4 regions of the Austwickia chelonae genome follow, and region 3 is predicted to be linked to each of the others. Evidence: riboswitches for the same ligand, from Rfam matches in the RefSeq annotation. Region 3 holds a riboswitch; each other region holds the start of a gene.
What was found. Region 3 has a riboswitch for cobalamin ahead of DX923_RS13570 (anaerobic ribonucleoside triphosphate reductase). Riboswitches for the same ligand answer to the same signal wherever they lie in the genome.
Positions count from the first base shown of each region.

Region 1: linked by a shared signal. The riboswitch ahead of DX923_RS14065 (homocysteine S-methyltransferase family protein) and the one ahead of DX923_RS13570 (anaerobic ribonucleoside triphosphate reductase) in region 3 are both predicted to bind cobalamin.
Region 2: linked by a shared signal. The riboswitch ahead of DX923_RS10770 (putative cobaltochelatase) and the one ahead of DX923_RS13570 (anaerobic ribonucleoside triphosphate reductase) in region 3 are both predicted to bind cobalamin.
Region 4: linked by a shared signal. The riboswitch ahead of DX923_RS08965 ((2Fe-2S)-binding protein) and the one ahead of DX923_RS13570 (anaerobic ribonucleoside triphosphate reductase) in region 3 are both predicted to bind cobalamin.

Region 1 covers NZ_CP031447.1:3,199,891-3,207,591, forward strand. The annotation lists gene DX923_RS14060 (S1 family peptidase) at 627-1,415, shown strand; cobalamin riboswitch at 1,550-1,748, shown strand; gene DX923_RS14065 (homocysteine S-methyltransferase family protein) at 1,889-2,938, shown strand; gene DX923_RS14070 (hypothetical protein) at 3,160-3,720, shown strand; gene DX923_RS14075 (PrsW family intramembrane metalloprotease) at 3,717-4,850, shown strand; gene DX923_RS14080 (S1 family peptidase) at 5,041-5,877, shown strand; gene DX923_RS14085 (tyrosine phenol-lyase) at 5,951-7,333, opposite strand; gene DX923_RS14090 (MFS transporter) at 7,553-7,701, opposite strand, start outside.
Region 2 covers NZ_CP031447.1:2,439,475-2,447,175, reverse strand. The annotation lists gene DX923_RS10790 (ABC transporter permease subunit) at 1-733, opposite strand, end outside; gene DX923_RS10785 (sugar ABC transporter substrate-binding protein) at 733-2,031, opposite strand; gene DX923_RS10780 (alpha-amylase family glycosyl hydrolase) at 2,100-4,349, opposite strand; gene DX923_RS10775 (MarR family winged helix-turn-helix transcriptional regulator) at 4,539-4,970, shown strand; adenosylcobalamin (AdoCbl) riboswitch at 5,105-5,186, shown strand; gene DX923_RS10770 (putative cobaltochelatase) at 5,255-7,474, shown strand; gene cobO (cob(I)yrinic acid a,c-diamide adenosyltransferase) at 7,474-7,701, shown strand, end outside.
Region 3 covers NZ_CP031447.1:3,087,990-3,095,690, reverse strand. The annotation lists gene DX923_RS13590 (DUF998 domain-containing protein) at 1-442, opposite strand, end outside; gene DX923_RS13585 (hypothetical protein) at 601-3,132, opposite strand; gene DX923_RS13580 (hypothetical protein) at 4,067-4,324, opposite strand; gene DX923_RS16325 (hypothetical protein) at 4,674-5,222, opposite strand; cobalamin riboswitch at 5,420-5,643, shown strand; gene DX923_RS13570 (anaerobic ribonucleoside triphosphate reductase) at 5,751-7,701, shown strand, end outside.
Region 4 covers NZ_CP031447.1:2,039,516-2,047,216, forward strand. The annotation lists gene DX923_RS08940 (NUDIX hydrolase) at 1-322, shown strand, start outside; gene DX923_RS08945 (YwiC-like family protein) at 326-1,132, shown strand; gene DX923_RS08950 (ABC transporter substrate-binding protein) at 1,175-2,251, opposite strand; gene DX923_RS08955 (ABC transporter ATP-binding protein) at 2,248-3,129, opposite strand; gene DX923_RS08960 (FecCD family ABC transporter permease) at 3,147-4,304, opposite strand; gene DX923_RS08965 ((2Fe-2S)-binding protein) at 4,320-5,156, opposite strand; cobalamin riboswitch at 5,199-5,380, opposite strand; gene DX923_RS08970 (M48 metallopeptidase family protein) at 5,419-5,976, opposite strand; gene DX923_RS08975 (hypothetical protein) at 6,147-6,806, shown strand; gene DX923_RS08980 (ABC1 kinase family protein) at 6,821-7,701, shown strand, end outside.

The DNA.
Region 1 (7,701 bases), 110 kb from region 3:
CCGGGTTGCATCGGCGCTCCCCTGTGCGCCGCCCCCTGGCGGGCTTCGACTCTCCATCGACGAGTCGAAGCCCGCCACCCGCGCTTTCGCGAGCGCATCCCGACCCGCATCCCGACCCGCATCCCGACCGTGGAATGATGCCGGACCCGTGCTGCTGCCAGCCGGTGGTCTTTTCTTCGGCTTCTATCGCCGCATCTTAAATACATCAGATGAATAATCGACGGAAACTCTTGAGGGTCCTGACCGCCCGCCAAGTGTGCGGAAATCAGGAAAGATATGTATCCATACATTCGTTCGAAAAGCTTTTACAGCCAGATCATCGCTGGTCAGAGACCGGCGGGGGGATATTTCAGACCCAAGAGCACTCAGTCAACATCCGTCACTTTCGCGAAATACATACAGATTTCTCTCTGCATATTTTCAGAAAGTCATGCAATATACCGGCCAGATCAAAGAGTCCCCCGACATCAGTAAAGAAGGTCAAGGAATCGGCTGTATCTCGTGACAATCAGAATCATTAATGCTCATGATTTTTGCGTCCACAGTCATTCAGCAGATCGGAGTTCCAGCACATGTCTACCTCCAGGCCTATCGGCCGCATCCTGGGCATGGCCGCAGCTGTAACTATGATCGGAGGCACACTCGCCTCAAGCACAGCCCTTGCCGCTCCACCAAGCGGAGAAGCAGACGCCTCGACACTCATCGTCGGTGGCACCCCCGCCAAAGACGGCGAGTTCCCCTTCATGGTGTCGCTCCAGCTCAACGGCGAATCATTCTGTGGTGGTTCCCTGATCAACTCCACCACGGTGCTCACCGCAGCACACTGTGTGAACGACGAAACCGCTGAAAGCGCCAAGAAGATCACCCTGGCCATCGGGCGCACCGTCCTGTCCGACGAGACACAAGGCGTCGACCGGAAAATCCGCTTCACCGGCGGGTCCCCCGACATCACGACCCACCCGTCCTACGGCAAGAAAGTCGGCTACGACGCTGCCCTGATCCGTCTGGACAAACCGGTGAACAACATCACCCCGGTCGACCTGCCCGAAGCCGGATCGACCGCCCTGTACAAGCCCGGATCCATCGCCACTGTCATCGGCTGGGGCACCACCCGAGCGACCTGGCCGCCGAAGTACCCCGACCGGCTTCTCAAAACCAATGTCACCATCCATACCCCGGCGCTCTGCGCCAAAGCCGGTGGCGACGACTACAACGCAGAAACCGACTTCTGCGCCAGCGCCGAAGGCAAGGACTCCTGCCGAGGTGACAGCGGCGGCCCGATCATGCGCAAGGTCGCCGGACGCTACTACCAGATCGGCGTGGTCTCCTGGGGCAAAGGATGCGCGCAGAAGAACAACCCCGGTTTCTACACCTCCACCGCCTCCGAAAAGGTGCGAGAGGGACTCGGTTTCTAAAAGGAACACCCGCACCTCACCGGCCACGTGCAAGGGCAGCCGACCTTGCTCTGCCGACCCACACAACACAGGACATGCCCGCCTCGTCTGCACTCCGACGAGGCGGGCATGTCTGCTGAAAATCTTTCTTCCTCAAATGATCTGTCACATAAGGCGAGCCTTATACTTGTTGACTCGGTGCAGAAACGGGAAGTCGGTGCAAGCCCGACACGGTCCTCGCCACTGTGACCGGAGAGCTCCGCCTCGACGATGCCACTGAACCACCAGGTTCGGGAAGGCCGAGGCCAGCGTTCGATCCGGGAGTCAGGAGACCGCCTGCACCGGCACCCAGATGCCGAACCACGAGAGATGGCCTGGCCATGACGACACCCGTCCGCAGTACGCAGCCCCTCAGGCCGCGCCCTCCGGCAGGGCCCGGGCACAGGCTCCTCTCCCACGGGGAGGCAACGACCATCGTTGCCGAGGAGAGCAGCATGAGCGACCGACGAACCCTGACCGAACGACTCGACACCGGGCCGGTGATCTGCGCCGAAGGATTCCTCTTCGAACTGGAACGACGCGGCTATCTCACCGCCGGTGAGTTCGTCCCCGAAGTGGCCCTGGAGAACCCCGACGCCCTCCGCACCCTGCACACCGACTTCCAACGTGCCGGATCGGACATCGTCGAAGCCTTCACCTACAACGGGCACCGCGAAAAGATGCGGGTCATCGGCAAAGAAGACCTCCTGGAACCGTTGAACCGGGCCGCTCTGCGCATCGCCCGAGAAGTGGCCGACGCCCACCCCGGCGACCTCATGGCCGGAAATATCTCCAACACCAACATCTGGGATCCCGCCGACCCGGCCCGGCAGGCCGAGGTCCGCGGCATGTTCGAAGAAATGGTGGGCTGGGCCGTCGACGAAGGCGCAGACCTGATCATCGGCGAAACCTTCTACTACGCCGGTGAAGCAGAGACCGCACTCGAAGTCGCCGCCGCCAGCGGACTACCCGTCGTGATGACCCTCGCCCCGATGGCCGGCAACCGGATGTCCGACGACGTCGGCATCGTCGACACCGCTCGACGCCTCGAACAAGGCGGCGCGCAGGTCGTCGGCCTCAACTGCTTCCGCGGCCCGCGGACAATGCTGCCCTGGCTCCAACAGATCCGCGAAGCCGTCAGCTGCCATGTCGCCGCGCTCCCCATCCCCTATCGCACCACCGAGGAAGAACCCACCTTCTTCAATCTCTCCGACCCGACCGCCACCACCCCCTCACCGCACGGCCGGACCTTCCCCACCGCACTGGACCCGCTGTCGACCAACCGGTACGAGATCGACGCCTTCGCCCGGCTCGCCTACGGCATGGACGTGCGCTACCTGGGCGTGTGCTGCGGAGCCTCACCGATGCTCATCCGCCAGGTCGCCGAAGCCGTCGGCCGGACGACAGAAGCCAGCCGGTTCTCCGAGCGCATGAGCAACCACTTCATGTACGGCACCCACGACCGCCTGCCCGAGCACATCGCCGCGCTGGGCGCCCGCGCCTGATCACCCCCGTCGTCGCCCCGGTGCCCCTACCGGGGCGACGACGGCCCGCGCCCCAATAGCCGAAATGTCTTGCCCCGGATGGACATTTGTTCTCCCTGGCGTTGCATGAGGAGACCTGTCCGAGTCAGGTCAGCCCAGTTCACCGGAACTCCGATCCGCACCGAACCGTTGCCCCTTCTGCTGTCCTGCACCATATTTTCACTGTTCGGCAAGGACCTCTCATGCACAGAATCGGTAAAGAACTGCGCGACCTCAGGGCCACAGCTGCGGTCCTCGGCATCTTGGCCATCGGGGTCGCGGTGCCAACGCTGTCAGCAGCTGCTCTCGGCACTCCCAGCGATGCCGTCACAACCGGGCAACGAGACCGACTCACCGTCGATGCCACTGGCACCCACGTCGAATGGGCTGCCCCCGAACACTGGCAGCGCCAGGAGCAGGTGCGCCGGAAATATGCCCGGTATGTCGACGGGGAACGAGCGCTGTCCCTGACCGTGATCAGTTCCGTCAAGGATCAGCAGACCGCCATGGAACGTCAGGTCCGCTCGGCCGCCGCCTCCGGGCAGAACCTACGACTCACCGAACAGAAGATCTCGACTGCGAACGAGTTCTCCGGCTTGTCCTGTGAAGTCACCGGCGGAAACGGAGCCGGGCAGGGCCGCTGCGCGATGGTCGGGCGCGACGGTTTCCTGATCGTCATCACCTCGACCGCACCGACGGACAAAGAGCCTCTGGACATCACCACGCTGATCGACTCCCTCACGGTCAAGAAGGAAAAGGCATGAACGACCTCCGCCGCGGAGAACGCCTGGCGACAGCGAACCAGAAGCCCGGCGACGAGTTCTACCGCCCCCGGTCAGCTCTGTGGTGGTTCTATCTGATCAGCTGCGCACTGTGCGGAATCGCGCTCGCCGTCTTCCTGTGGCCCCGGGTCGCCCCGCCAGCGGGGACGCTGCTGTTGACCTCGCCGTTGTCCCTGGGAGGTGTAGCGCTCTTCGTCCTGGCGATGGCGGCCTGTGATCCCTACCGGGCCCGTCGCCCCCGGATCATGCTGGCCGCCTTCGTCAGCGGGGCCACGATCGCCGCCTACCTGTCCGTGAAGGTCAATGCGGCTCTCCCGGTCGTCGTCCTGCACCTGCTGGGCGAACAGTCAGCCCAGCAATGGTTCGCCGGATTAGTGGGGCCGACGTCCGAGGAATGGATGAAGACGGCCTGCATCCTGCTCGTGATGCTCATCGCCCGGGAAACGATGACGAGACCGATGCACGGGCTGATGGTGGGTGGTTTCGTCGGTCTCGGTTTCCAGGTCCTGGAAAACCTTTCCTACCTGGCCAAAGGCGCATTGGACAGCCCGGACAGCGATATCAAGGGGCTCCTCCTGGTGGGATTCGTGCGCTTCTTCAGTGGTTTCACGTCACACCAGCTGTACAGCGCGATCATCGGGGTCGGGGTCGCCGTCCTGCTCGGTCGTGTCGTCGGAGACAAGTGGTCCTTGAACCGTCGTCTTCTGGTCTTCACCGGTTTCTACGCGCTGGGTTGGTTCATCCACTTCCTGTGGAACTCGCCGGCCCCGACAGCCTGGGGCAACGCCGGTGTCATCGCCTTGATGCCGGTCAAGATCGCCTGCTACCTGGCAATGCTCACGCCGGTGCTGCGCTGGGTATGGCGGCAGGAACGCGACTACCTCCGGGCCGCCGCGAGCGCGGTCACCGGCGATCAGCTGGATGAACTCGAAAATGCGGCGATCGGTGATCGGCGCACCCGTAGATCCTTCGTGAAGGAGACCCGACGTCGGGGAGGACGTAGCGGGGTGCGCCGTGCCCGTCATGAGATGCGGATCTACCTGGAGCGGCTCCAGGAGTGGGGCCGTTGCAGTGCTGGTGCCGACACGCCTGGCATTCGGAAGACCTTATAAGTCAACGGTTTTCGTTGAAAAATAGGATTTTGTCCATCTTTGGTGGAATGCTGGAATAGCTGCCCCCAAGGCCAGGTCTGGCCTCGGCAAAGAAAGACAAGATCCTGGCCGGTCCCCCGCTGCGCCGTCCCGGGCGCTCCTACTCTGTTCGCGTCCGAAGATGCACCGCAGCCGAGAGGAGCCCCAGCACATGTCCAAGTCCAGCAGGAAAGGCCGCCTCCTGAGTGTGGCAGCAGCAACGATGCTTGTCGGTGGATTGCTCACCCCCTGCACCACCCACGCCTCACCACCAGCAGACCCGACGCCATCGCCTCGGATCATCGGCGGTGTTCAAGCCGAGGAGAACGAGTTCCCGTTCATGGTGTCGATCCAGGCCGGGGAACGGCACTTCTGCGGGGGGTCGCTCATCGACGCGAACACCGTACTGACCGCAGCCCACTGCGTCAGCGAGAGGGTCGGCAGCACAGCCCAGGGCGTGAACCTGGTGATCGGCCGGACGACTCTCTCCGACTCCTCCCAAGGAATCACCCGCAAGATCAAGGTCGTCAACGGTCAGGCCGACATCACCATCCATCCCCGGTACGCCGTGATCGCCGGTTACGACGCAGCGTTACTGCGGCTGAACGAACCTGTCCACGGGATCACCCCGGTAGCGCTACCCCCGCGAGGAGCAACCGGCCTGACCACCTCCGGTCGGGCGACCGTCATCGGTTGGGGAACCGTCGACCCGTCAGGTGAACGAGACATGCCTGACGGGCTGCGCAAGGTCACCATTCCGCTGCACTCGACAGCGGCCTGCGCCGAGGACGGCGGCCACGAGTACAACGCAGCCACCGACCTGTGTGGCGGGTCCGCCGGTAAGGGGGCTTGTTTCTCCGACAGCGGCGGCCCCTTGGTACGTCGGCATGCCGGTCGTCTCTACCAGATCGGGATCGTCAGCTGGGGCAAGGCCTGCGGGCATGCCGAGCACCACTCGTTCTTCACCTCGACGGCCTCCTCGACATTGTGGAACACCTTCAGGTCGTGACCATCGGCTGATCGATCGCGAAGGTGGGCCTGGCCGTGCCGGTGCACGGCCAGGCCCACCTTGACGAGAGAGCTCAGGTCAGCGGCTCGAACCGGCTCGTGAAGAAACGCAGAGTAGGCGACTCGTAGACGAACTTCAGGCCCTTGATGTGCTCACGGTTCCGGTAACACTCGATGACCGCATCGGCCACGACATCCATGTGCCGGTCGGTGTAGACCCGGCGCGGGATCGTCAGGCGCACCAGCTCCAGGGCCGGGAAACGGTCCTTGCCGTCGGCCCCCCGCCCCGAGGACACATTGCCGCGCTCCATCGAACGCACCCCGGACTCGACGTACAGCTCCGCGGCCAGGGCCTGCGCCGGATACTCCTCCTGGGGGACGTGCGGCAGGAAGCGGCGCGCGTCGAGGAAGACCGCGTGCCCGCCGATCGGCTCCACGATCGGGATGCCCGCTTCGAGGAGACGTTCACCCAGGTAACGGACCTGTCCGATGCGGTGCGCCAGGTAGTGGTCGTCGACGGCCTCGCGCAGCCCGACCGCCATCGCCTCCAGGTCGCGCCCGGCCAGCCCGCCGTACGACGGCATGCCCTCGAAGACGACGACGAGTTCGCGGGCTGCGACGAGGATCCTCTCGTCGCGCATGGCGAGGAAACCACCGATGTTGACCAGGCAGTCCTTCTTGCCCGACATGGTCAGCCCGTCGAAATAGGACAGCTGTTCCTTGACGATCTCGGCGCAGGACTTGTCGGCATAGCCTTCTTCACGTTCTTGGATGAAGTAGGCGTTCTCGGCGAGCCGGGTCGCGTCCGACCACATGATGATCTTGTGGTCGTCGCACACCCTGCGGACGGCGCGGATGTTCTCCATGGAGACCGGCTGCCCACCGGCCAGGTTCACGGTGAGCGCCACATTGATGTAGGCGATCTTGTCGGCGCCGACCTCGTCGATCAATTTCTGGAACTTGTCCAGGTCGACATTTCCCTTGAAGGGGTGCGGGGCGGTGGGGTCGTGGGCCTCGTCGATGATGACGTCGTGGAAGGTGGCACCGGCCATCTCCTGGTGCAGGCGCGTGGTGGTGAAGTACATATTGCCCGGCACGTGCATGCCCGGCTTGATGAGGATGCGGCTGATCAGATGCTCGGCGCCCCGCCCCTGGTGGGTGGGGACGACGTACGGGAAGCCGTAGACCTCTTCGACGGCCTCCTTGAGCAGGTCGAAGGACTTCGCCCCGGCGTAGGCCTCGTCGCCGACCATCATGTGCGCCCACTGCTGGTCACTCATCGCGGAGGTTCCGGAGTCGGTGAGCAGGTCGATGTAGCAGAGCTTGGAAGGCAGCAGGAAGGTGTTGTATCCGGCGTCCTTGATGGCCTGTTCGCGCTGGGCGCGAGTGGTCATCGTGAGGGGCTCGACGGTCTTGATCCGATAGGGCTCAGCGGCCTGGGTGCGTACGGGTGACATCACAGCCTCCTGACATGTGCACGGGGCGAAGGATTTTCGGGCACTTCACGTATCTCGATGCCACTCATCCTGGCATTGCGTCCACTCTTTCGTCAGCAGATTGTGCAGGTTGTCCACAACATCGGCGTGTCAGCTCGAAATAGTGTGCATTGCGTTCAGCCATAGCGACCAGCGCAACCGGCACCCTGGCGAATCGACCAGGAAAATACTTCTCAGACATCAGTTTTCACTTGATGTCCGGGGTCCGCCGACCTTCTCCGGCCACTCCCCCCGAGAGGACTCCCGCACCGCAGGAACAGCCGCGAGCGCCACGATCAGCAAGGCCGAAACCACCCCGAGCGCGCGCAAGACACCGACGTGATCGCCCA
Region 2 (7,701 bases), 650 kb from region 3:
CGACCCAACGGGCGTCCCGCGCCCGATAGACGGTGCCCTTCTCCGTGTCCACCAGAGCGTCGGCAGCCTCGTCGTACCGGATCGTGGGCCGCCCCTCGAAAGCCTCGGACAGACCGACCCGTTTGATCCCCCCTCCCGAAGACGTCGGTACGGCGAACGAGGCCAGATCCTTGCGCGCATTGACCGTGCGCACATCGAGCAGGTGATAGCCCTCGGCCGCGGTGATCCGGCCACCGGAGAGGGAAACCTGATCGGCCGCCAACGGACTCAGCCCGGAAGATGTCCCCGTGAAGAGCCCGCCGTCCGGGGCGACCAGCAGATAGGTCGGGGCAGCACTCGCCGGGTCCTGCCCGGAGCGGACGGCGACGCTGAGCCGGTAGCGGGGTGAGCCGGGCACCTCGTGCACGGAGCCGGCCACGATCGTGTCGATCGACTGCGCCTTCGTCAGGGCGTGACCGTCACCGGCATTCGTGGCCGAGGTGACCACGGTGTAGGCGATCGGCCAGATCTGCAGGGCCAGCATCAGCACCAGGCCGGGCAGCAGATATTTCAGCGGGACGGCCCGCCGCGTGCCGTAGACCGCCAGGACGGCCACGGCCAGGGTCGCGGCGAGGACGACCCCGATCCAGCGCCCGGAGGCGACGAAGGAGTGGGCGATCCTGGCGAGCAGCAGCAGGACGGCGACGATCGCGAGCCAGATCAGCCCGCGCACGAGGTACCGGCGGGGGGTCATCAGCGTGGGGCGATCGCGGTGCTGATCTCCGTGGCGGCGGCGGCGAAGCGTTCCGCGGGCTGGGCCGCGCCGGAGATGACATCGGCCGAGGCCTGGCCGAGCGGGCCCCAGACGGCGTTCATGGCAGGGATGTTCGGCATGGGGGCTCCGCCACGGGCGGCCTCGTGCCAGGCCTTGACGTCGGGGTCACGTCGGGCGATCTCCTCGTAGGCCTCGGTCAGGGCCGGCGGGCGTCGCCCGGCGTCGAAGAGCCCGATCTGGGTCTCCTTGCGGGGCACGAAGGAGGTCACGAACTCTTCGGCGACGGCGGAGTTCTTCGCCTTGGCCGAGACGTAGAACAGCTGGACGCCGAGCAGCGATTTCAGGGATTCTCCGCCGGGAGCGACCGGAAGGTTACTGATGGCGTACTTGATGCCGGCTTTCTTCGCCTTGTCGATCGACCAGGGGCCGGTGATGAAGTACGGCGCGTCGCCGGCGTCGAAGAGGGCGTCGGCGTTCTCCCCGGCGACATTGGTGGACAGGACCTTCTCCTGCCCCAGGCGGGCCAGGAGCTGGGCACCCTTGATCGCACCCGGGCTGGCGACGGTCAGCTTGGCCGGGTCGTACTCGCCGTTGTCCTTGCGTTCGAAGAAGCCACCGCCGTACGCGGCGAGCCACGGGTAGACGTAGTAGGCGTCACCGACCTTGCCGACCACGTGGATCAGCGGCATCTTGGCCCGACCGTCGGCGACGACTTTCTTGCCGTGGGCGACCAGGTCGTCGACGGTGGCCGGGGCCTCCGGCGCCAGGGTGGTGTTGCGGACCAGGGCGATGTTCTCCACGGCGTACGGCGTGCCGTAGAGCTGGCCGCCGAAGGTGGCCCCGGCGATGGCGTCGGGGTTGAACCTGCGCACCGTGTCGGGGGAGAGGTTCACCGGTTTGACGACGGCATTCTGGACGAAGGGGCCGACCAGGTCGTGCGGGCCGACGACGATGTCGGGGCCTTTGCCGACCTTGGTGGCGTCGGTGAAGGCCTGGCGGACGTCGGTGGCGACCTGCACGGCGACCTTGATCTTCTGCTCGTCGGCGAACTTCTTGGCGAAGCCGGCGATCACGGGGGCGCGTTGGTTGTCGCACCAGATGACCAGGTCGGCGTCGGCGTCCCGGGCAGGGTCCTTGGTGGACAGCTGGGCGGGCGTGGTCGACCCGGTGTGGGTCTCGTTCCCACCGGCAGATTGCCGGCTGTTTCCGCCGCAGGCGGAGACGCCCAGGATCAGAGCGGTCAGGGTGATGGCAGCGGCGCTGCTGCGTGCATGCATGGTTTTCGTCCTTCGAGGGGTGGTGTGCTGTGCTGTTCCGTTCGTCGTGCGGTGTGGGGCGGTGGTGCTCAACGCCGGAAGGCGATGGTGCTGCTTCCGGTCGCGCTCGTCGGCACGTCGTAGCGGTGGTTCTCCCCGCTCTCCCAGGTGAGGGAGCCGTCCGGGCGGCGGACGACGGCTTTGAACTCGACATGGCGTCCGGCAGGCAGCGCGACCATCAGCGTCCGGCTGCCGTCACCGGGGGAGAGCATCGGCCCGGGGCAGGCCGGAGGGTCGGTGCTCCAGGAGCCCAGCTCGGCGACATCACCGGTGAGGAAGAGCTGGTCGCCGGGGCCGAGGGGCGCACCGGTCACGGTGACGGTCACCGGGGTGAGTGGTCCGGTGCGGACGAGATACGGGATGCTGTTCCCGCCGCGGCCCTGAGTATCCTTGACCTCGACCGTGCTCTGCCCGGGAGCGACCCCGTCGGGCAGGACGACCTCGATCCGGTGGGGGGCCCACGAGTTCACGGTGGCGGGGCGTCCACCGACGGTGACCTGGCCGTGGTCCTGGCCGAAACCGATCCCGGTCAGGGCGGTGCGGCTGCCGGCGTGCCCGGCGGTGGGGCCGATGCTGCCGATCTGCGGGCCGTCGGGGTCCTGCGCGGTGACGGCCCAGACGGCGGCTTGCCCGGGGCGCAGGACGTATTCACCGGTGGGATGGTCCTGGTCGCCGTCGCCGTCGCCGTCGCCGATGACGGTGAGGGTGCCTCCGCCGAGCTGTCCGCCGAGACGGTCGGGGTGCTGCCCGGGCGGTAGTGCGGTGCGTAGCCCGGAGAGCAGTCGTTCTTCGGTCCGGCTCTTGTTGACGGCGACGAGGGCGGTGTTCCCGGCGAAGCGTCGTTCGTAGACGTAGATGTCGTCGTCCAGCCATCGTTGGGTCGAGCGCCCGAAACGGAGTGCGGGGTTGTTCCGGCGGAGTTCGGACAGCTTCCGGACGATCGCAGCATTGCGGGTGCCCTGGTCGAACCCGGCCATCATGGGCCGGTTGTACGGGTCGCCACCGACCTGGCCGAAGGGGTTCGTGGCGTCGTCATGGAGATAGGACTCGTCGCCGTAGTAGATCGACGGGATACCCGGCAGGGTCATCGCGGCGACGGTGGCCTGGTCGAGCAGCGAGGTGTCCGGATTGATCGACAGGAAACGGGGGATGTCCTGACTGTCGACGAAGTTGATCAGGGTGTGCGGATAGGTGAAGGACGACTGCTGTCGGGAGACGGTCGCGTCCAGTGCCCGTAGGGATCGTCCCTCGGCGAAACCGGCACGCAGGGCGGAGTTGAGGTCGAAGTTCTGCAGGGACATCCCGCTGGTGTTCGCGAAGGTGACCTGGTCCTTCCACAAGGGGGAGGAGGACGGGTCGGCCCATTCGCCGAAGACGAAGGTGCCTCGGTGCGACTGGATGTGGTTGGTGTATCCGGTGAGCCATCCGCTGGGCATGTGTTTGACGGCGTCCATCCGGATGGCGTCGACGCCGTGGGCCAGCCAGGTGTCGACGGCCTCCTTCAGGTAGGTGGTCACCTGGGGTTTTTCCTGCGCGAGGTCGGCCAGGTCGAAAAGATTGCGGTACTGGGCCTGGTAGAGGTCCTGGTAGTCGGTGATGCCACCGTGGTGGTGGAAGTACCCTTCGGGGTCGTCGTGGTACGTGGCCAGGGTCTGCCCTGCGCGTTGGAGGCGTCCGGCGACGCCGTACGAGCTGTCGGCGACATCGGCGGGGCTGGTGTGATTGGGGGCCCAGTCCATGATGATCTTGATCCCGGCGTCGTGGGCGGTGGCGACCATCCGGTCGAAGTCCTGCCAGGAGCCGAAGTGGGGGTCGGGGGCGAAGAAGTCCATGCCCCAGTAGCCGTGGTAGCCGGCCATCGGGGTCGGTTTGGCGGGCACGGACACCGGGATGTTCTGGACCGGCGGTGAGATCCACAGGGCGCCGACTCCGAGCCCTTTCAGGTAGGGGATGCGCGCGGCGACTCCGGCGAAGTCGCCGCCCCAGTAGAGCCGCCAGTTGGATCTGTCGGGGCTGGCGGTGCCGGGGCTGGCGGCCGGGGCGTCGTTGGTGGGGTCGGCATTGGCGAAGCGGTCGGTGACGACCTGGTAGATGACCGACCCGGTCAGGTCGTCGGCGAGGGTGTCGCCGATGCGACGGTGGCTTTCGGTGGCGCGCGCGGAAGCGCTGCGGTCGGGCCCGTCCGTGGCGGGTTGGGCGGCCTGTGTGGTGACGGCGGTCAGCCCGGTCGCGCCGAGACAGAGGGTGATCAGGAGGTGGGGGACGCGACGGTGAGGCATGGGAGCTGCTCCTCGGAGGAGGGCGGCCGGTGGGGACTCGGTCGCTGCCGTGTCGGCGGAAATGCCGTGATGCTAGTTTGATTACTAGTCACCAAAAGCACGATAGGCACGACCGGCCCGTCCCGTCCACGATTTCGCGCTCACCGGATCCGCGCGTCGGCCGTCCCCCCACGCATCCAGGAGCGGCCCATGACCGATCTGGCCCGACAACTGCAACGGGTGTACGTCCTCCTCGACGACGGAGAACGACGGGCCCTGTCCGCCCAAGCCGTCACCACCACCCAGTACGCCATGCTCCGCACCCTCGACGACGGGCCGGACGAGGGACTGCCCGTCAGCCGACTCGCCGAACGGATGCTCTGCACCCGGGGCAACACCTCGCGGGTTGTCGCCCGCCTGGAGAACGTCGGAATGATCCGTACCGGCAGCCACGGCGACGACCAACGACTCGTCCTCGTCCAACTGACCGACGAAGGGCGCGCCACCCTGGGCCGCGCCCGCGAAGCCGTCACCGCCGCCGACCGTCGCCGGTTCACCGGGATGGACCCGGACGAGCTGCGCACCCTGACCGGCCTGGTCGACCGCCTCGCCATCGTCCTGGCCGCCGACCTCGCCGAGTGACCACCCCGAGCGGACACGCCCCCGATCGACAACGCAGAACACGACCCGACCGGCAGCCACCGACCCGACCACGGGCCCGCTGCCACTGACGATGCCGACAACCTGTCGGCGTCATGCGAGAATCGCCACGGCGAGGGTGGAGGAATCCGGTGCGAATCCGGAACGGTCCCGCCACTGTGAACGGTAGCTCGACGCCGTGAGTCAGGACGTCTATCCCGCTGCCGGAGATGTCACCCGTCTCCGGCCCGAACCAGAGCGGGCGAGGCACCCGCAGGAGGCCCGGTATGACGACCTACCCCTTCGCCGCCGTCGTCGGCGCCGACGACATGACCCTGGCCCTGACCCTGTGCGCGATCTCCCCGGAGATCGGCGGGGTCCTCGTCCGCGGCGAAAAGGGCACCGCGAAATCCACCGCCGTCCGCGGGCTCGCCGCCCTCCTGCCAGACCAGGACGTCATCACCGGTTGCCGATTCGCCTGCGACCCCGCGGAACCCGATCCGCGATGCCCGGACGGCCCCCACCCGGCGCACACCGGGCCCGATGCCCCCGACCGCACCACCACCCGACCCGCCCGGCTCGTCGAACTACCCGTCGGCGCCACCGAGGACCGCGTCCTGGGCTCCCTCGACCTCGAACAAGCACTCGGTGAAGGCCGCACCGCCTTCGAACCAGGTCTGCTGGCCGCCGCCCACCGCGGCATCCTCTACGTCGACGAGGTCAACCTGCTGCACGACCACCTGGTCGACCTCCTCCTCGACGCCGCTGCCATGGGCCGCTGCACCGTCGAACGCGAAGGTGTATCCCTCAGCCACGCCGCCCGCCTCATGCTCATCGGCACGATGAATCCAGAAGAAGGCGAACTGCGACCCCAACTGCTCGACCGCTTCGGGCTCACCGCCGAGGTCAGCGCACCCCGGGAACCCGCCGTCCGGGTCGAGGTCGTCCGCCGACGGATGGCCTTCGACGCCGACCCCGACGGCTTCACCCGCCGCTACGCCGACGCCCAGACGGACTTGCGCCACCGGATCGCCACCGCCCAACAAGCCGTCGCCCGAGTCCGTCTCGGCGACAGCGCCCTCCTGACCATCGCCCGGGTCTGTTCCGGCTTCGACGTCGACGGGATGCGTGCCGATCTGGTCACCGCCCGTGCCGCGATCGCTCATGCAGCCTGGGCCGGACGAGACACCGTGACCAGAGAGGACATTCGGGCTGCTGCCCGGCTGGCACTCCCACACCGTCGCCGCCGCAACCCCTTCGACGCCCCCGGCCTGGACGAAGACCTCCTCGAACAACTCTTGGGACCGGACGAGCCCGAAGACCCGCAGGACGACCCCGACGGCCATGGCCCGCAACCTCCGCAGGACGACCCCGCCGACACCGGACCGGAAGCCGACACCGGACCGGAAGCCGACAACGCGGAGAAGAACCCCGCCCCGGCCGCGCCCCGCGCCGGAGACGGACCCCAGAGCACGGACGCCTCCCACCAGGAAAACCCGTCCGTCGAACCAGCCTCCGCGACCGCCGAGAACCCCGGCGACACCGAGACCCCCGCCACGGACACCCCGGTCCCGGGCGCCGCTACCGCGCAGGGCACCGCCGTCCCCGACGCCCCCTTCCGCGCCCGCCTGATGACCGCCCGCGGCACCGGACGAGGAACCGCCGGAAAACGAAGCCGCGCCCTGACCGGCGTCGGCAAAGTGATCGGTGTGGCCCCGGGCTCAGGCGACCAGGCCCGGCAAGCTCCCGGTGTCGGAGGCATCCACCTGCCCGCCACGATCCGGGCCGCCGCACCCCACCAACCCCGCCGAGGCCGCGGCGAAGGCGACGCCCTCGTCCTCCACCGTGAGGACGTCCGCCGGTCCCGCACCGAAGGCCGCGAATCGAACCTGGTCCTCCTCGCCGTCGACGCCTCGGGATCGATGGCGGCCCGGAAACGGATGAGCGCCGTCAAAGGTGCCGTTCTCGCGCTCCTGCTCGACGCCTACCAGCGCCGCGACAAGGTCGGTCTGATCACCTTCCGCGGCGACGACGCAGAACTCGTCCTGCCACCCACCTCGTCGGTCGACATCGCCGCCCGCCGCCTGGCCGACCTTCCCCACGGCGGACGGACCCCCCTCGCCGAAGGGCTCCTCGAAGCCGGACGGGTCCTGGCCCTCGAACGGCTCCGCGACCCGCACCGACGCCCACTGCTGGTCGTCGTCACCGACGGCCGGGCCACCTCCGGACGAGACGCCCGCCCCCGAGCCCAAGCCGTCGCCGACCAGCTACGCGCCGCCCAGATCGACACCGTGGTGGTCGACTGCGAATCGGGACGGGTCCGCCTGGGAATGGCAGCCAGCCTCGCCGCCCACCTGGACGCGCAATACCTGCGCCTCGACGAGGTCGCGGCGAATGCCATCGTGAACGTGGTCCACGAACACACTCGTGACCGTCATGCCCGGGCCGACGAGCAGCGTCACCCGGGGGCTCCACGGAGCCACGTCAGTAGAAAGGATGTCGCCTGATGAAGGGGCAGATCGTCGTCGACCCCAAGGACGGGTTGACGACGCGGGAGAGGCGCCACCGCCCGATCCTGGCCGTGAACACCGGCGAGGGAAAAGGCAAATCGACCGCCGCTTTCGGCATGGCGATGCGTGGCTGGAACCAAGGATGGTCGATCGGGATCTTCCAGTTCGTGAAGAGCGCGAAATGGCGGATCGGCGAACAGAGCGTCTTCGAGACCCTGCACCGG
Region 3 (7,701 bases):
GGCGGGCCAGCGCCAACATTCCCGCCCACTGCAGCACCACCTGGGCCAAGGCCGCAAGATCATGGGCCAGGAGATGCTCGTCCGCAGGTACCAGCGCCGTCACGACCAAGGCCAGCCCGCTCAGGACGAAGAACGGCCAGACATCCCACTCGCCACGCCGACGCCGCAGCATCGAAGCAGCCCCGGCCGCCAGCAGCAGCCCGGCCACGATCAAGCCCATGTTGAACATCTCATGCCCAGGGGAACAGACCCACCGAGCCGCACCGGCGTCGTCAATGATCTTCCCGCAGCTGCGCATGCCCAAGTCGCTGATGTAGTTGATATTCCAGGAATAGGGCCGCGGCCAGGCACGCAAAGCCACCAGCTGCGCCAGCATCCCGATCAACCCGCTCGCGCACCAGGCGAAACCGAAAAATCGTCTTCCTGGAGCCACAAGCTTCACGAAATCACAGAGTGAACCGTGGACGCAACGGGCCAGCTCGGCGCAAGAGCGCCCGAACGGGTCAACCTACCGGCCACAGCCATCGAAACCCGATCACACCGGATGGGGGCCGTACTGCGCCCAGATCTTCTCGCCCTCATCGCCACGCCCGGTGTCATTCAACAAGGTCGCCAGAACCCGGGCCGCATCGATCCGTGCATTCGACAACATCCCGTCGGCCAGCACCGGAAGGTTCTCCCGCAGCAAACGCTCGGCCTCATCGGCGTGACCCGTCGGGAAAGCGCCAAGGCACGCAAGGACCTCGCCTCTGCGCAGATCCCTGCCCGCCCGGCCTCCGCAGCCAAGGCCTCGGCCCGGTCGACATAGGAGAAGGACAACTGCCACTCGCCCCGGTCGGCAGCCAATCTGCCGCCCTGGAGGAGAAGACTCAACGAGAGCAAGGTCGCGTCGTAACTCATCCCCCCGGCCTGAGGCTCCTTGAAGAACACCTGGATCTCGTCCTGACAGGAGGACAATGCCGCCAACCCGTCCTGCAAGTCGTACTGAGCCAGCGCCGCAGCCCGATTCCGCCGGGCACTGAGGAAAAGACTGGGATCGTTCCCCCGCCGAGCCGACTGAGCAGCTTCCTCGAAGACCGGAACCGCGGCCCGGGCCGAATGCACCTGCCAGGTCAGCTCGCCTGCTGACTCCAGACAGCGCGCCGCCTCGACGAAATGCTCACCGGCACTGAACGCCTGCGCACCCAACCGGTAGACCTCCAAGGCCCCGGACAGATCATCGACCCGCCGCAAGGCCCCGGCCAGCGCCCACGCGGCGGCGCCAAGGGACGGCGAGGACTCCGCCCGCAACACCGGCAGCGCCTCCTCCAACACCAGCGCGGCCTCATGCGGACGATCCGACTCCAAGAGCGCCATCCCCAGATAGCGGCGAGCCGCCGCCAGATAGGTCGGACCCAGATCGGCGACCTCTGTCACGGTGCGCCGCGCCACAGTCAACAGCTCCGTCCACGCACCCAGATAGGTCAACGCCGAGCACAGCTCCAAAGCAGCAGGCGCCAAAGCAGGCTCGCCACGCTCATGAGCCTCACGAACTGCTGCCCGCAGGGGCTCCACCGCCTCCTCCGGACGCCCCTGGGCGGACAACGCCAGACCCAGGACGACCCGGGGCAGACTCAGCGTGTGCCCCGGCGCACCCGCCGCGGTGAGCAAGGACAAGGCCACCCGGCTGGAGTTCTCCGCCGCCGACAGGTCAAAACCCAGCTGCTGCCAGGCGGCACGCCCCAGCACATGACCTTGCCAGGCGCGCTCGCCGGTCATGGCGAAAGCCTCCGCGGACCGCTCCAGCCACAGCGCGGCAACCCGCGGCTCAGGATGATCACCCAGGACCGCCAATGCGGGCCCCCGATGAGGGTCTCCCATCGGGATTGCCGAAGCAGCCTCGCCGGCCGCCTCCCAGATCTCCCGGTCCTCGGGCATGTCGTACAACGCGAGCTCGACCCCGATCCGTGCGGACAATCCCGGCTCGTCGCCGCAGAGCGCCTCGGCCTCCGCCCGTTCCAACCACGCCCGCCGGGCCGACTGGGCATCCTGGTGTTCCCGCAACGGGTCAGCGGTGTCCTCGTCCGGCGCGGGAATCACCCGTCGGTCCAGGTAGGCGGCGGCAGCGAATTCGGCCGGAGTGCCAGGTTCTGGTTGTTCGTCCCGGGTGTCGTGCCAGGTCTCGATGAGGCGATCGTAGGCCTCGTCAAAGGTGTTCAATGCCGCCTGCACCCGGGCACGCCACGCGATCAGCCCCTCCGGCAGCGTCCGATCCGAACGGCTCTGCTCAGCTTCGGAGAGCCCCTCGGCAGACTCCTCGGAGAACTGAGCCCGGCGGGTGGCCTCGACAGGTGCCTCAGCGACGCCGACGGCGGTGACATCACGGCCTAGAGCGACGAAAGCCTCCAACGCCGAGGACACATTGGTGTTGCCGTTACGGGTATCGAAGGCGGCGGACAAAGTCTCGGCCAGCTCCCGCAGCCGGTCGCACTCGGCAGCCCAGGTCGTCTCCCAGCTGTCGTCGTCGATCCCTCCGCCCTCCCGGGCCGCGGCCAGCACCGTCGCGGAGACTGCGGCGAACTCCATCCGCCGACGAGGGCTGCGCATCTCCTCCACCCAAGGAAGCCGGGGGCGCAACAGCTGCCAGGCCCGCTCCGGGCGTCCCGTGTGCACCAGGAAGAGGAAGGTGCGGGCTGCGACCTCGGCCTGAGCAGGCCGGTGGCGGCATTGCTGCCACGATCGGACATGGGCCTGCACAGCCTCTTCGAGTCTTCCTGCGCGCAGCAGCCATCCCAAGGACAAGGACTGGGACAGCGCAGGCTCATCGACGCAGCCGATCCGCCCGGCCAGCACACCCTGCAGGGTGCGCAGCGCACGATCGGTGTCTCCGCGCGAGGCGAAGAACTCGGCCTCCGCCCGGGCGCAACAGGCGTAACAGTCGGACAGGTCATCCCGGGGTTGGGCGCGCCACAGCTCGACAGCCGATTCGACCTGGTCGGGGGTTCCACGTCCGTGGCGAGCTGTGCGCGGAGCAGAGTCATGGCATGACGTCCGGCTCCGGCCTCGCGGAAACGTCGTTCGGCTTCGTCGTAGGTCTGTCGGATCGTGGGCAGCGGGACATCCGGTAGCTCGCGCATCCGGCTCAACGACCATTTCAACTGCCGCAGGATCTGACGTTCCAGTTCGGGGGGGAAGACCGTCCCAGCCTCATCCAGTGCCTTGAGCTGCCATACCGTTAAGGCCAATTCGTGTTTTCCCGGGTCGCCGAAGGCATAGCTGGTGGCCAAATGCGTGCGAGCGCGAACCTGCCAGGACAGGTCAGCGGTGGCATCGGCGAGCGCACTGCGCGTTCGGCCTGCTGCATCGCTCCTGGCCATGCGGCAGGCGAGCGACCTCTTCCAAGGCCGCGCACACCTCTGCGGCCTCGGCCAATCACGCGCCCTCCCCGGTGTCCATGGCCAAGGGACCAGGTGCGGTAGCGCTCTGGACACGAGAGCGGACTCGTACGGGCGTAACGGGTTGATGCCCGATGACCAGGGCGTAGGCGTAGAGGGATTCGATGATCGAGGCCTGCAGCGCAGGGTCGTCGCAGTCCCGCAGCGAGCGGATGCTTTCGTTGCGGGAGTTCAGGACCGAACTGGGGGCGTTCCGTGTCGGCCTGCAGGGCTGCCGAGCAGCTCCGTCCAGGCTCCGTCATCGGGCTTGCTCGCGGGATTCCGGCAGGAACTCGATCGGGCTCCTCCGATCGGAGAGCAGCAGCGCAGGAACCGCTGCGGGGGAGAAGGAGCGCACCACCATGTCGCATCCGGCCGGTCGAGGACCCGCCCGGCCAGGTCCAACAATGGCAGGTAGGAGGATTCCTCTCCCGGGGAAGGGGTGTCCAGAGCCGTCAGCAAGGACGTGGGATGCACCAATTGGTGGGCACTCCGGTCAACTGTGCATAGCGGAGGATCAAGGCGTCCTCGTGGGTTCCTCCGCCTTCAGCAGGGAGGACCCCTGGGCGCTCTCCACTGGGGCCAGTTGGCGGAAGTCGTCGACTGTGGCTGCATACCGGAGGACGTGGCATTTCTCGGCGAACTGCGGCAGGTCACGGGCCCAGGGTCGACTCGAAGGTCAACCATTTACAGACGGCGTCCAGCAGGTCTTCGTGGGCGGTGGCCAGACATTTCACGGTGAGTTCATGGACATCCAGGAAGGCGCGGATGCGGGAAGGGTTGGTCTGGGCGGTCCGGGTCAGCCAGGACAGGATCTGCCCGCCGAGACGTTCGCGGGTCCGTTGCAGCAACTCACCTTCGTGCAATCCCTCACGGTTCGCGGTGAGGGGAAGGTTCTCGGCGTCGACCACGGCCTGGGCGAAGACCGCCCACGTGGGAGGAGGGACTCGCAGCGGTCGCTGACCAACAGGCGGTCGGCGTAGACGTGATGTGACCCGTGCTGCCCCGCCGGGTGCGGCAGGAGATAGGCGACGCCTCGCAGGCCCGTCTCCGGGTCGGTCAGGTCGATCCAGTCCAAGGGGGAGAACCCCAGGAGGTCGTTGCACAGGTCGGTGACTTCGGCTCTTCGGCACAGTCCCGAGCCGCCCTGGCGTCCTCGTGCGTCGGGATTCCAGGGGAACCGGCGACGGGTGATCGTCTCGGGCCCGGCCGCGGTGTGCAGGACGATCTCGTGGGGAAGGTAGGCCGCGAACTCGTGGATCAGTTCTCGGACGGCGTCCTCTCGAACCAGATGGGCATGTTCGGGGCGGGCTTCCAGGCTGACCACGGTGCCGCGTTCGATGCGAGGCAGATCGGATTCGGCCACCGAGTAGGTGCCGCTGCTGTGGGCCGTCCACCGCCAGGTCGGGTCGTCGTCATGCCGGGTGCGCAGCTCGATGGTGTCCGAGACCAGGAAGCACGCGAGCAGTCCGATCCCGAAATGGCCGATGAAGGGTTTCTGGGCCGGCGCGCACTCTCCCCGTTTCGAGGAGCTGCCGATGCCCCCAGGAAACGGTCGATGTCCTCACGGGTCAGCCCGACGCCATTGTCGTCGAGATGGAAACGTCCGTCGGGTGAGACATCGGCGGGCGTGATGGTGATTCGTGGGGGCGTGCTCTTGGCCGTCTCCGGCTCGCGCAGGACCCGTGCGGTCAGGGCATCGGCCGCATTCTGGGTCAGTTCCCGTAGGTAGACCCGAGGTCCGGAGTAGAGGTGATGGCTCAGCAGATCGACGATGCCTCGAAGGTCGACCTGGAATGGCGCGCTCACATGTTCCTCCTTCTCCACTGGGCCGGCCGCTTCGATCATGACATGTGTCCAGGTCCTTTCATGACTTCCTCACAGACTTGGGGTGGCGTGGGCGGTCTGGGCGAACTGTCCACAGTGGGGTGTCGATTCGTGATGCGGTCGCAGGACCGCATAAGCTACCCCTTGTGTCGGTTCGCGCCGAACACCACTACATGTAGTGGCTATTTCTGTGTTGCGGCGAGGTCATCCCACCCACCACCACACCGGAACGGCGCGAAGCAAAAGGGAATCCGGTGAGAATCCGGAACTGCCCCGCAGCGGTGAGAGAGAACGACAAGCGGCAGACGCACTGGCCCAGGCCGGGAAGCGCCGCCCAGTAGGAAAACCGGGAACCACCGGAATGCTCTCCAGTCCGAAGACCTGCCGACACCCGGGGCAACCAGTCCCGGTGTCCGGCACAGGCCTCGCGGGTGGGCCCGGTCGAAACAGGGAACCGCCCTGCCCTCGACCACTCCCGCGCACCCGTGCCCCGGCCCGCGAGGAGCGCACATGTCGATCGACACCGTCACCGCAACACCCATCACCAGCGACGACCTCGACCACGACGCCCCCCTCATGCGAGCCTTCGAGGAAATCGCCCACACCTCAGCAGCCGAGAGCGACGTCAAACGCGAAAACGCCAATGTCGACGCCAACACCGCCATGGGCGCCATGCTCAAATACGGCTCCGAAGGCGCCAAACACTTCAACCTCCTCAGAATCGTCGACCCCGACCACGCCAAAGCCCACATCGACGGCGACATCCACATCCACGACCTCGACTTCCTCACCCTCACCACCACCTGCTGCCAGATCGATCTACGGACCCTCTTCGACGGCGGATTCTCCACCGGACACGGCGTCCTGCGCCGACCCCAGAGCATCGCCTCCTACGCGGCGCTCGCCTGCATCGCCATCCAGTCCAACCAGAACGACCAGCACGGCGGGCAGTCGATCCCCGACTTCGACCGGGTCATGGCCGACGGGGTCCGGCTCACCTACGCCCGCAGCTACCGGGAGAACCTGACCCGTGCCCTGACCCTGCGGGCTCCCGCACCAGGCCTGGACCGTTACGACTGGGAGCAGATCGCTCTCCGTGCGCTGGGCGTCCTGGAAACGGCTCGGGCGCTGCGCCCGGCCTTGGAACCGGCCGCCGGGCAGATCGATCAGGAGCGACAGGCCCTGATCGAGCAGATCTACGCCCAACTCGTCGAGAACCGCGCCGACGAAGGCACTGTGGAACCGGACCTCGACGGCATCGACGACGCTGCAGTCCGTGCAGCCCAGGAATTCGCCGCCTCGGAAGCCTTCCGGGACACCGAACGGGCCACCTACCAGGCGATGGAAGCTCTCATCCACAACCTCAACACGATGAACTCCCGGGCCGGAGCCCAGACGCCGTTCTCCTCCATCAACTACGGCACCGACGTCTCCCCGGAGGCGCGACTGGTGATCCGGGCCCTGCTCGCGGCGACCGAGGCCGGGCTGGGCAACGGTGAAACCCCGATCTTCCCCATCCAGATCTTCCGGGTGAAACAGGGGGTCAACTTCGACCCGGGCGACCCGAACTACGACCTTTTCCGATTGGCCTGCCGGTGCAGCGCGAAGCGGCTCTTCCCGAACTTCTCCTTCCAGGACGCGCCTTTCAACGCCGCCCACTACGACCCGGCCCGCACCGAGACCGAGATCGCCTACATGGGATGCCGCACCCGCGTCATCGGCAATGTCCACGATGCCGATCAGGAGGTCTGCAACAGACGCGGAAACCTGTCGTTCACCAGCATCAATCTTCCTCGTCTCGCGCTGGTCGCCGAGGGGAACCACGAGGACTTCTTCACGCTCCTGGACGAGACCCTCGACCTGGTCGTGGCTCAGCTGTGGGAGCGGCTGGAGATCCAGAGCCGCAAACGGGTACGCAACTTCCCCTTCCTGATGGGGCAGGGAGTCTGGTTGGGCAGTGAGAAACTCGGCCCGGACGACGAAGTCGGCGAGGTCCTCAGACACGGAAGCCTCTCCGCAGGTTTCATCGGCCTTGCCGAGGCCCTGACCGTGCTCATCGGGCGCCATCACGGGCAGACTCTCCAAGCGCAGGAGCTCGGGCTGCGGATCGTGCGCCGGATGCGGGAGCGGATGGATCAGGAAGCTGCTCGCAGCGGCCTGAACTTCACCTTGCTCGCCACTCCGGCAGAGGGGTTGGCCGGTCGTTTCGTCCGGCTGGACCGGGCCCGTTTCGGCGATATCCCGGGCGTCACCGACAAGGAGTACTACACCAACAGTTTCCACGTGCCGGTCACTTACGAGATCACGGCGGCACGCAAGATCACCCTCGAAGCGCCGTACCACGAGATGACCAATGCCGGGCACATCACCTATGTGGAACTCGACGGTGATCCTGGCGCGAATCTGGAGGCCTTCGAAGCGATCGTGCGGCATATGCACGCCAGCGGGATCGGCTACGGGT
Region 4 (7,701 bases), 1.0 Mb from region 3:
ACATATCGACGCCGACGACCCGAGCCTGCGGGCCGCAGCGCACCGCGAACTCCTCGAAGAATCAGGGATTCCCGACCTGACCCTCTCCGAAACCCCCTGCCATCTGGACGCGCACACCCTCGCTGCCGCGTTCGGACGGTGCAGGGAACATCTCGACGTCCGGTACGCCGCCGTGGCTCCCGCCGATGCCCGGCCGCTCACCAGCAGCGAATCGCACGATGTCCGCTGGTTCGACGTCGACCACCTCCCACCCGCAGCAGCAGCCGACCTGTCCGAGCTCATCCGAGCCGGCCGGAAGATGTTGCCCCACCTGGATCGATGACCCATGAGCTCTCCCCTCGGCGCTGTCACCACCCCCCGGAAGAAACGACGGAGAAGCATCCCCGCCTACTGGCTGCCCCGCCAGCACGGCGCGTGGGCGATGCTCGCCGTGCCGGCCCTCGTCGGCGGGCTACGCCACGGATGGGGTCTCCTCCAGACCCTCCTCCTCCTGCTGCTGTTCAGCGGCTACTTCCTGTTCAATGCCACCGGGCTGGCCCTGCGCAGCCGCAAAGGGGCCCGGCATCGGGCCGCGATGGTGACCTACACGGCGATCAGCGCCCCCTTCGCGGTGGCCCTGCTCGTCCTCGACCCCGGCCTGCTGCGCTGGTTACCGATCTATCTCCCGCTCGCGCTGGGCAGCCTGTTCTTCTCCTGGAAACGCCGGGACCGCGCCCTGGCCAATGACGCCATCACCATCCTCGCCGCCTGTCTGTACGCCGCAGTAATGGCGTGCGCGCACGACCGTCCGGGTGATCCGGTCCAGGTGACCGCCTGGGTCGTGACCGTCCTCTTCGCCTATTTCTTCGGTACTGCCCTGTACGTGAAGACCCTGATCCGTGAGCGCACCAATCCGGGATTCCACCGGGTATCCATCGGATACCACGCGCTGTGCCCGCTGCTCTTCTGGACGATCTCACAGGTGTTGGCCATCCCCGCGTCAGCTCTTCTCCAAGGGCTCACCACGGCCTTCTTCGTCGCCTTGGCCGTGCGGGCCTGGGCCATGGCCGGGCGGCGGGTTCGGCCGATGTTCGTGGGGCTCGGAGAGATCGGCGCGTCCGCCGTCCTGCTGGCTCTTCTGCTGTGCTGGTGAGCCCGGCGCGGTGGTGCTGTCCGCCGCGCCGGACGGCCCAGGTCAGTCCAACCAAGCATTTCCGCCGAGCTTGAGCGGGCGAATGTCCAGAGCCGGGGTGATACCGCTGGCCGGTTGCAACCCCCATTTCTCCATCGCGGCCCGGACCGACTCTGCCGCATCGATATTCATGGGGCCAGAGGTCCACATCGCATAAGGAAGGTTGATGAAGCGTCCCTCTTTGACGGCTCTGAGCTGAGAACTCGCCGGATTCGACTTGAGGGCTTCAACCTTCGCGGAGAACTCCTGTGCCGGATAGTCCACGAAGGCAATGAAGTCGGGGTCGGCTGTGGTGATCCGTTCCCAGCTGACCCGGGTCCAGGTGTTCTTCACGTCGGCCAGAGCATGACCGGCCCCTGCGGTGTCGAAGACAGCTTGGGGAGCGCCGAAACTCCCACTGGAGAGAATCTGATCGCTGGAACTGTCGAAAAGGAAGGCCACCGGTTTCTTCGCTGCTTTCGGTGCCTTCTCCAAGGCTTCACGTCGACGGGTGATGTCGTCGACGACACCCTTGGCGATGTCGTCGTGCCCGGTGATCTTGCCGATGTTGAGCAGGTCTTGCCGCAGAGCCTCCCAGGGCGGGATCGTACCCCGGGTCTTCCCGTCGTTCTGCAGACAGGTCTCGCTGAGGAGGTAGGAGCCGATGCCGCGCTCCTTGAGCGTGTCCGGAGTGAGATTCTTCGCCTCGCTGAAACCGTAGTTCCATCCGGCGAAGGCCACCTGCGGGCGAGCCGCGACGATATTTTCCATCGTCGGCCCCTTGGGAGAGACCTGCTTCAGGCTGTCGACCTGATCACCGTACTTCAGCCGCAACAGGTCCTGATGATTCTTCAAGCCGCTGACCGCGACGAGTTCGGGATGCGCACCGACAGCCAGAGCGATCGAGATGATGCTCCCGTCGTACGCGAAAAGTCTTTTCACCGGGGCGTCGTAGGTGACATCACGTCCGCAGTTGTTCACGGTCACCTTGGCACCACCGGGGCCCGCAGCAGAAGTGCTCTTCGGCGACCCGCAGGCGGTACAGACGGTCAGCGCGCCCACCGCGAGAAAGGAAATGGCCAGTCTGGTGCGAGGTCTCATGATTCCTTCCCTGGCGCCTCGTCCGGCGCCGGCACGGGTGAACGGGTCAGTACGTCATCGATGAGCAGGCGTGTCCCCTGCGTGTGCGGGTCGTAGACGGTGTGGGCACGAACCCCGAAGGCTTCAGCGATCACCTCAGGGGTCAAGGAATCCACCGGATCGCCGGCAGCGACGACCCTGCCCTGAGCCAGAACGATCACGGCATCGAAATGGCGAAGCACGATGTCGATGTCGTGCACAGCGGCGACGACGGTGCCGGAGAGCTCGCCCAAGAGGTACCAGAGACGGAGCTGCCAGGCGATGTCCAGATGGTTGGTGGGTTCGTCCAACACGAGGATCCCGGCGTCCTGGACCAGCCCCCGGGCGAGGACCAGCCGCCGTCGTTCCCCACCGGAGAGCCGGTCACAGGGGTCATCGATGCGATGTGCCATACCCACAGCGGTGAGTGCACCCATCACGAGGCGACGTTCCCCCGTACCTCCACCTTGCCAGGGCCGCCGGTGCGGCGTTCTGCCCAAAGCCACGGCTTCCCGGACGCACAGGTCAGCCGCAGGGACGTCCTCCTGCCCGACGAAGGCGATCTGCCGGGCGCGGGACGCCGCAGGGACAGCACGAAGATCAACACCGTCGAGGCTGACCTGGCCGCTGGTCGGTGGACGCAATCCTGCAAGGATCTTGAGCAGGGTCGACTTTCCAGCACCATTGGTACCGACCACCGCCGTACGCCGACCTCGAGGTATGTACAGGTCGACCTCTTCGAGGAGCTGAGCGCGGCCGATCCGGAAACCGACCCGGCGCAAACGAAGACCGTCATCGTCCGCCGCGGAAGTACTCGTCCCCAGGTCTGGGGTCTGTGATCGGCGGGTCGCCTCTGACACGACCTGAGTCTCCGCGTTCACGACTGTCCCCCGAACCGGTAGCCGCGTCGTCCCATCAGCAGCAGGAAGAGCGGCGCCCCGATGGCCCCGGTGACCACGCCGAGCGGAACCTCCTGGGGTGGGGCGACCATCCGGGCCAGCACATCCACCCAGAGCAGGAAGAAGGCCCCGGCGAGTGCAGCGACCGGGATCATCCGCCGATGGGTCGCGCCGACGAGCATCCTGGCCAGGTGGGGCAGGATCAGGCCGACGAAGCCGATTCCCCCGCTGACGGCTACTACGACACCGACCAGGATGCTCAAGGTCAGGAAAACGGCAGTACGCAGTGCGCCGACCGGGACGCCCAGCGCAGTGGCGGTCTCCTCACCGGCGGCCAGGGCGTCCAGCCAGCCGTGGACGGCGATGGCGGCGGCGAGGACGAGTGCGACGACGACGGCCGGTGGCGCGAGGATCGCCCATTTGGCACCGCCGAGGCTGCCCAGAAGCCAGAAGAGCACGGAGGTGGTGGCGCGGCTGTCGTCGCTGAGGAAGACGAGGAAGGAGGCTATGGCGGAGAAAGCCGAGGAGAGCACCACTCCGGAGAGCACCAGGCGTAGCGGGGTGAGTCCGCCTTGGCCGAGTGCGACCAGGTAGACGGCGATCGATGCGCCGAGCGCCCCGAGGAGGGCGCCGACCATCAGGGCGTTGCTGCCCCAGGCCGCGAGGACGCCCAGGGTGATCACCATGGTGGCTCCGACGGAGGCGCCTGAGGAGATGCCGAGCAGGTAGGGGTCTGCGAGGGGGTTGCGGACGAGCGTCTGCATCCCGCATCCGGCGATGGCCAGCCCGGCGCCGACGATCAGGGCCAGGAGTGCCCGGGGCATCCGTAGTTCCCAGACGATGGTGTCGGCGACGGTGTCGGTGGAGTTCTGGCCTCGCAGGTGGGCGGAGACGACTTCCCAGACGCGGTCGACGCCGATGTGTTCGGAGCCGAAGGCCAGTGAGAGGACGACGCTGCTTGCGGTGAGCACGGTCAGCGTCAACAGGATCGGCGCGAGGCGGAGTCGCCCTCGTGGCCCGGTCCTGTTCGTCGGGGCGGGGAGGCCGCTGCCGGTGCGGTTGTCCGCAGGCCGGCCGTTCGGTGTGCTTTCCGGCGGGGATGTGGCGGGTGGCGCCGGAACGCGTAGGTCGGTCATCGCTCTTCCGTCCGATCAGGTGTACAGCCGGTCGGCCCAGGTCAGGCCGGGGATCGTGGTGGTGGGCGGGTCCTGTTGGCGGTGAAGCCATTCCTCGTCCGAGAGTCGGGGGCAGCTGCCGCAGTGTCCGTGTCCTCGGCCGGTGTGGACGAGGCAGCAGGTGTGTCTGCGCTGGTGGAGTGGCCCGGCGGGGGTGTCGGCTCCAACGGTGACCAGGGGTCGTCCGGTGAGTCGTGCGATGGCAGCGAGGCTTTCCTGTGCTCGGGTGGCGACCGATGGCCGCGCGGCGGTGTCGACCGATCGGTGGATGAGGGCGAAGGCTGCTGCACAGGAGGCTGCGAGGCTTCCCCAGCCGAGTCGTCGGGGAAGACGGTTTCCTTCTTCGGAGGCGTGGACCAGCGGCGTGCAGTGGTCGATGAGCGCGGTAGTGACCCCGGTGATCTCGGCGGTACCGAGTGTGGCCCGGTCGGGGGCGCAGACGGCGGTGGTCGCATATCGGGTGTCGGTCCTGAACCACCAGGATCGGTGGTCGAGGTCGAGGAGGAGACCGGAGTGCGCCCAGGCGATGAGGACCACGCCGGCGAGTCGTCCGGTGTAATGCTGCAAGGCGCATGCTGCTCCGGCCCGGGTACGGGGGCTGTCGAGGCCTTGGGCGTAGGCGGGCGCGGCGGCCGCCCACCAGGACGGATCGGTGAGGGTCGTAGCCGGTCGCCAGCATTCGTCCGGCCCGGTCCGTTCGGTATCCGCCGACCAGAGCAGCGGCGCTTCAGCCAGCACGTGAAGGGTCTCTTCGGGGAGCGTGCCGGGTGCTTCCGGCCTGACGGCAGGACAGGGTGTGTCGGCGACCGACATGAATCACTTCCGTGGATCCGGGGCCCTGTGCGCGAGGACCGCATGCTCTGGAGCGAATCAGCAGGTCTTCGGGCTGGGGATCACTTGACGGACGGTACCTTCCCGGGGCTCCCCAGTGGTTCGTCACCGCCGTCATCACCCTCACCGCTGCGCGCCAGCTCCGGATTCTCACCGGATTCCCTGGCACCCGAGAAGTGGGTGCGACTGATTCTTCGCGAATCTATCACGGGCTCGAACAGGCTGGTTCCTTCGGTTGGCCGTGTTATTCCTCGTCTGCTGCGCAGTGATGACGGGTCGGGTCCTGGGCGATGGACCGGCCAGCGGTGTATCCGTCGAGATAGCCTCGTGCGCGTTCCACGAAGGGCACCTCGCGTAGCAAAGCCCAGAAGGCTGGTCCGTGATCAGCTTCGAGGAGATGTGCGAGTTCGTGCAGGAGCACGTAGTCGATGACGTAGTCGGGCATCCCCACCAGGGTTCGACTCAGCCGGATACTTCCTCGGGAAGGCGTTGCCGATCCCCAGCGAGTGTGCTGGTTGTCCACCCAGCGCACCGAAGCGGGAACGGCTCGTCCTCCCAGGTAACGAGCTGACAGTGCGTGGGCTCGCGCGCGCAGGGCTTCGTCGCTGCTGCTGGGGCCCCGTCGCTGCCGGGCGGCCAGTCGGATCCGCATCGTGGCGACCCATTCGGATTCCTGTTGGGTGGTGAAGACGTCCGGGATCAGGACGACCAGTCGGCCGGCTTCCACCCGTGCGGAGACGGTCCGTCGGCGGCGTGCAGAGCGGCGCACGTCCACCGGCAGCTGTGCCCAGGGATCGGTCATGTCCCGAGCATAGGGAACCCGGAAGGTCGCGTCTCATCGCTCGTGGAGGTCACGAGTCCGGTACGGGCGCAGCCTTCCTCCTCGGCCCTGTGGACAACTCCTCGGCATGCGCCTGGGCTGGTCGCAGACTGTGTGGCGTGATGGCCGGTGGCGTGGAAGGACTCTCTGAAATGAGAAATTTGGTAGCAGGACGGAATGTCCAGGCTTGTACCGCCGACACGAGGAATTCCCTGCTGGTTCGTCCGGGAGACATCGGTGCGGACAGCGAGAGAGCACGGATCCTCTTCGACGGGGAGGGGGAGATCGCTCATCAGCTGGCCGGACTTCTCCGACGTGAACTCGCCGAAGACGTCATGATCGGTCGCTGCGCGGCGGACGAGCTCGATCTGGAGCTGCGAGGCGGCGAGTTCCGGAGAGTGCCGGGTTTGGTCGTCCTGTTTTCCCCGGTGGCGGCATCGTCGATCCGCGCCGGGCTCTGGCGCAACGCGAGGGTGCCGCATCTGCCGGTCGTGTACGACACCAATCGGGTGACCGTAGGGCCGGTCGTCGTCCCCGGTGCGCCTTGTCTGCGTTGTCTGGATCTACATCGGTGCGACAAGGATCCGTCGTGGCCTTTGTTCCTCGCTCGCCTCGATCACGGCATCCCTTCGCCGCAGGTGGAGCCGACCGCATGCGCTCTCGGGGCCGGGCTGGCCGCCTTGATGATCCGTAACCTGTGGTTGGAGGAACGTCATCTCCCCGGAGTCAGCTTGGAAGTCGCTTTACCGGAACCAACGGTGATCCAACGTCGTTGGTCTTTTCATGCACGATGCGACTGTGTGCAGAGCTGACCGACAATAGTGTCGTGAGCGAGCTCCCCCGACGGGCGATGGCCCGCACCGCCAAGCTCGCCGGGCTGCCGCTCAGCCTGGCAGGTCGCGCAGCCATGGGCGGTGTCAAGAGGCTCGGCGGGAGACCTGCCGAGGAGATCGCGCTGGAGCTTCAGCAACGCACTGCGGAGCACGTCTTCCAGGTATTGGGTGAGCTCAAGGGCGGGGCGATGAAGGTGGGGCAGGCGTTGTCCGTCCTGGAACCGGCTCTTCCTGAGGAGCTCGTCGGGCCGTACCGGGCGGCTTTCACCCGGTTACAGGAGGGCGCCCCTCCGATGCCGCCGTCTTCTGTGCATCGCATCTTGGTCCGGGAGTTCGGTGAGGACTGGCGGGACCTGTTCGCCGAGTTCGAGGATCGTCCTCGGGCAGCAGCTTCCATCGGGCAGGTGCATCATGCCCGGTTGGCCGAGGGCACCGAGGTCGCGGTGAAGGTGCAGTATCCCGGCGCAGGCGCTGCGCTTCTGGGTGATTTTCGCCGGTTGGGGCGGTTGACGAAGATGACCACCGGTTGGATCCCCGGGTTGGATCTGGGGCCGCTGCTGGCCGAGTTCGAGGACCGGCTGGCCGAGGAGCTCGACTACTCCTTGGAGGCCGAACGACAGCGTGTCTTCGCCGAGGTCTTCGACCAGGACGAGTCGGTGTTCGCGCCACGGGTCCATCTTCAGCAGGGCACCGTTCTGGTCAGCGACTGGGTCGAGGGGCGTCCGCTCGCCGAGATCATCGCGCAGGGCACCCCGCAGGAAAGAGACCACGCCGCGGATCGTTATCTGGAGTTCTTGTTCTCCGGGCCGCAACTGGCTCGGCTGCTCCATGCCGACCCTCACCCGGGGAACTTCCGGATCCTTCCGGACGGACG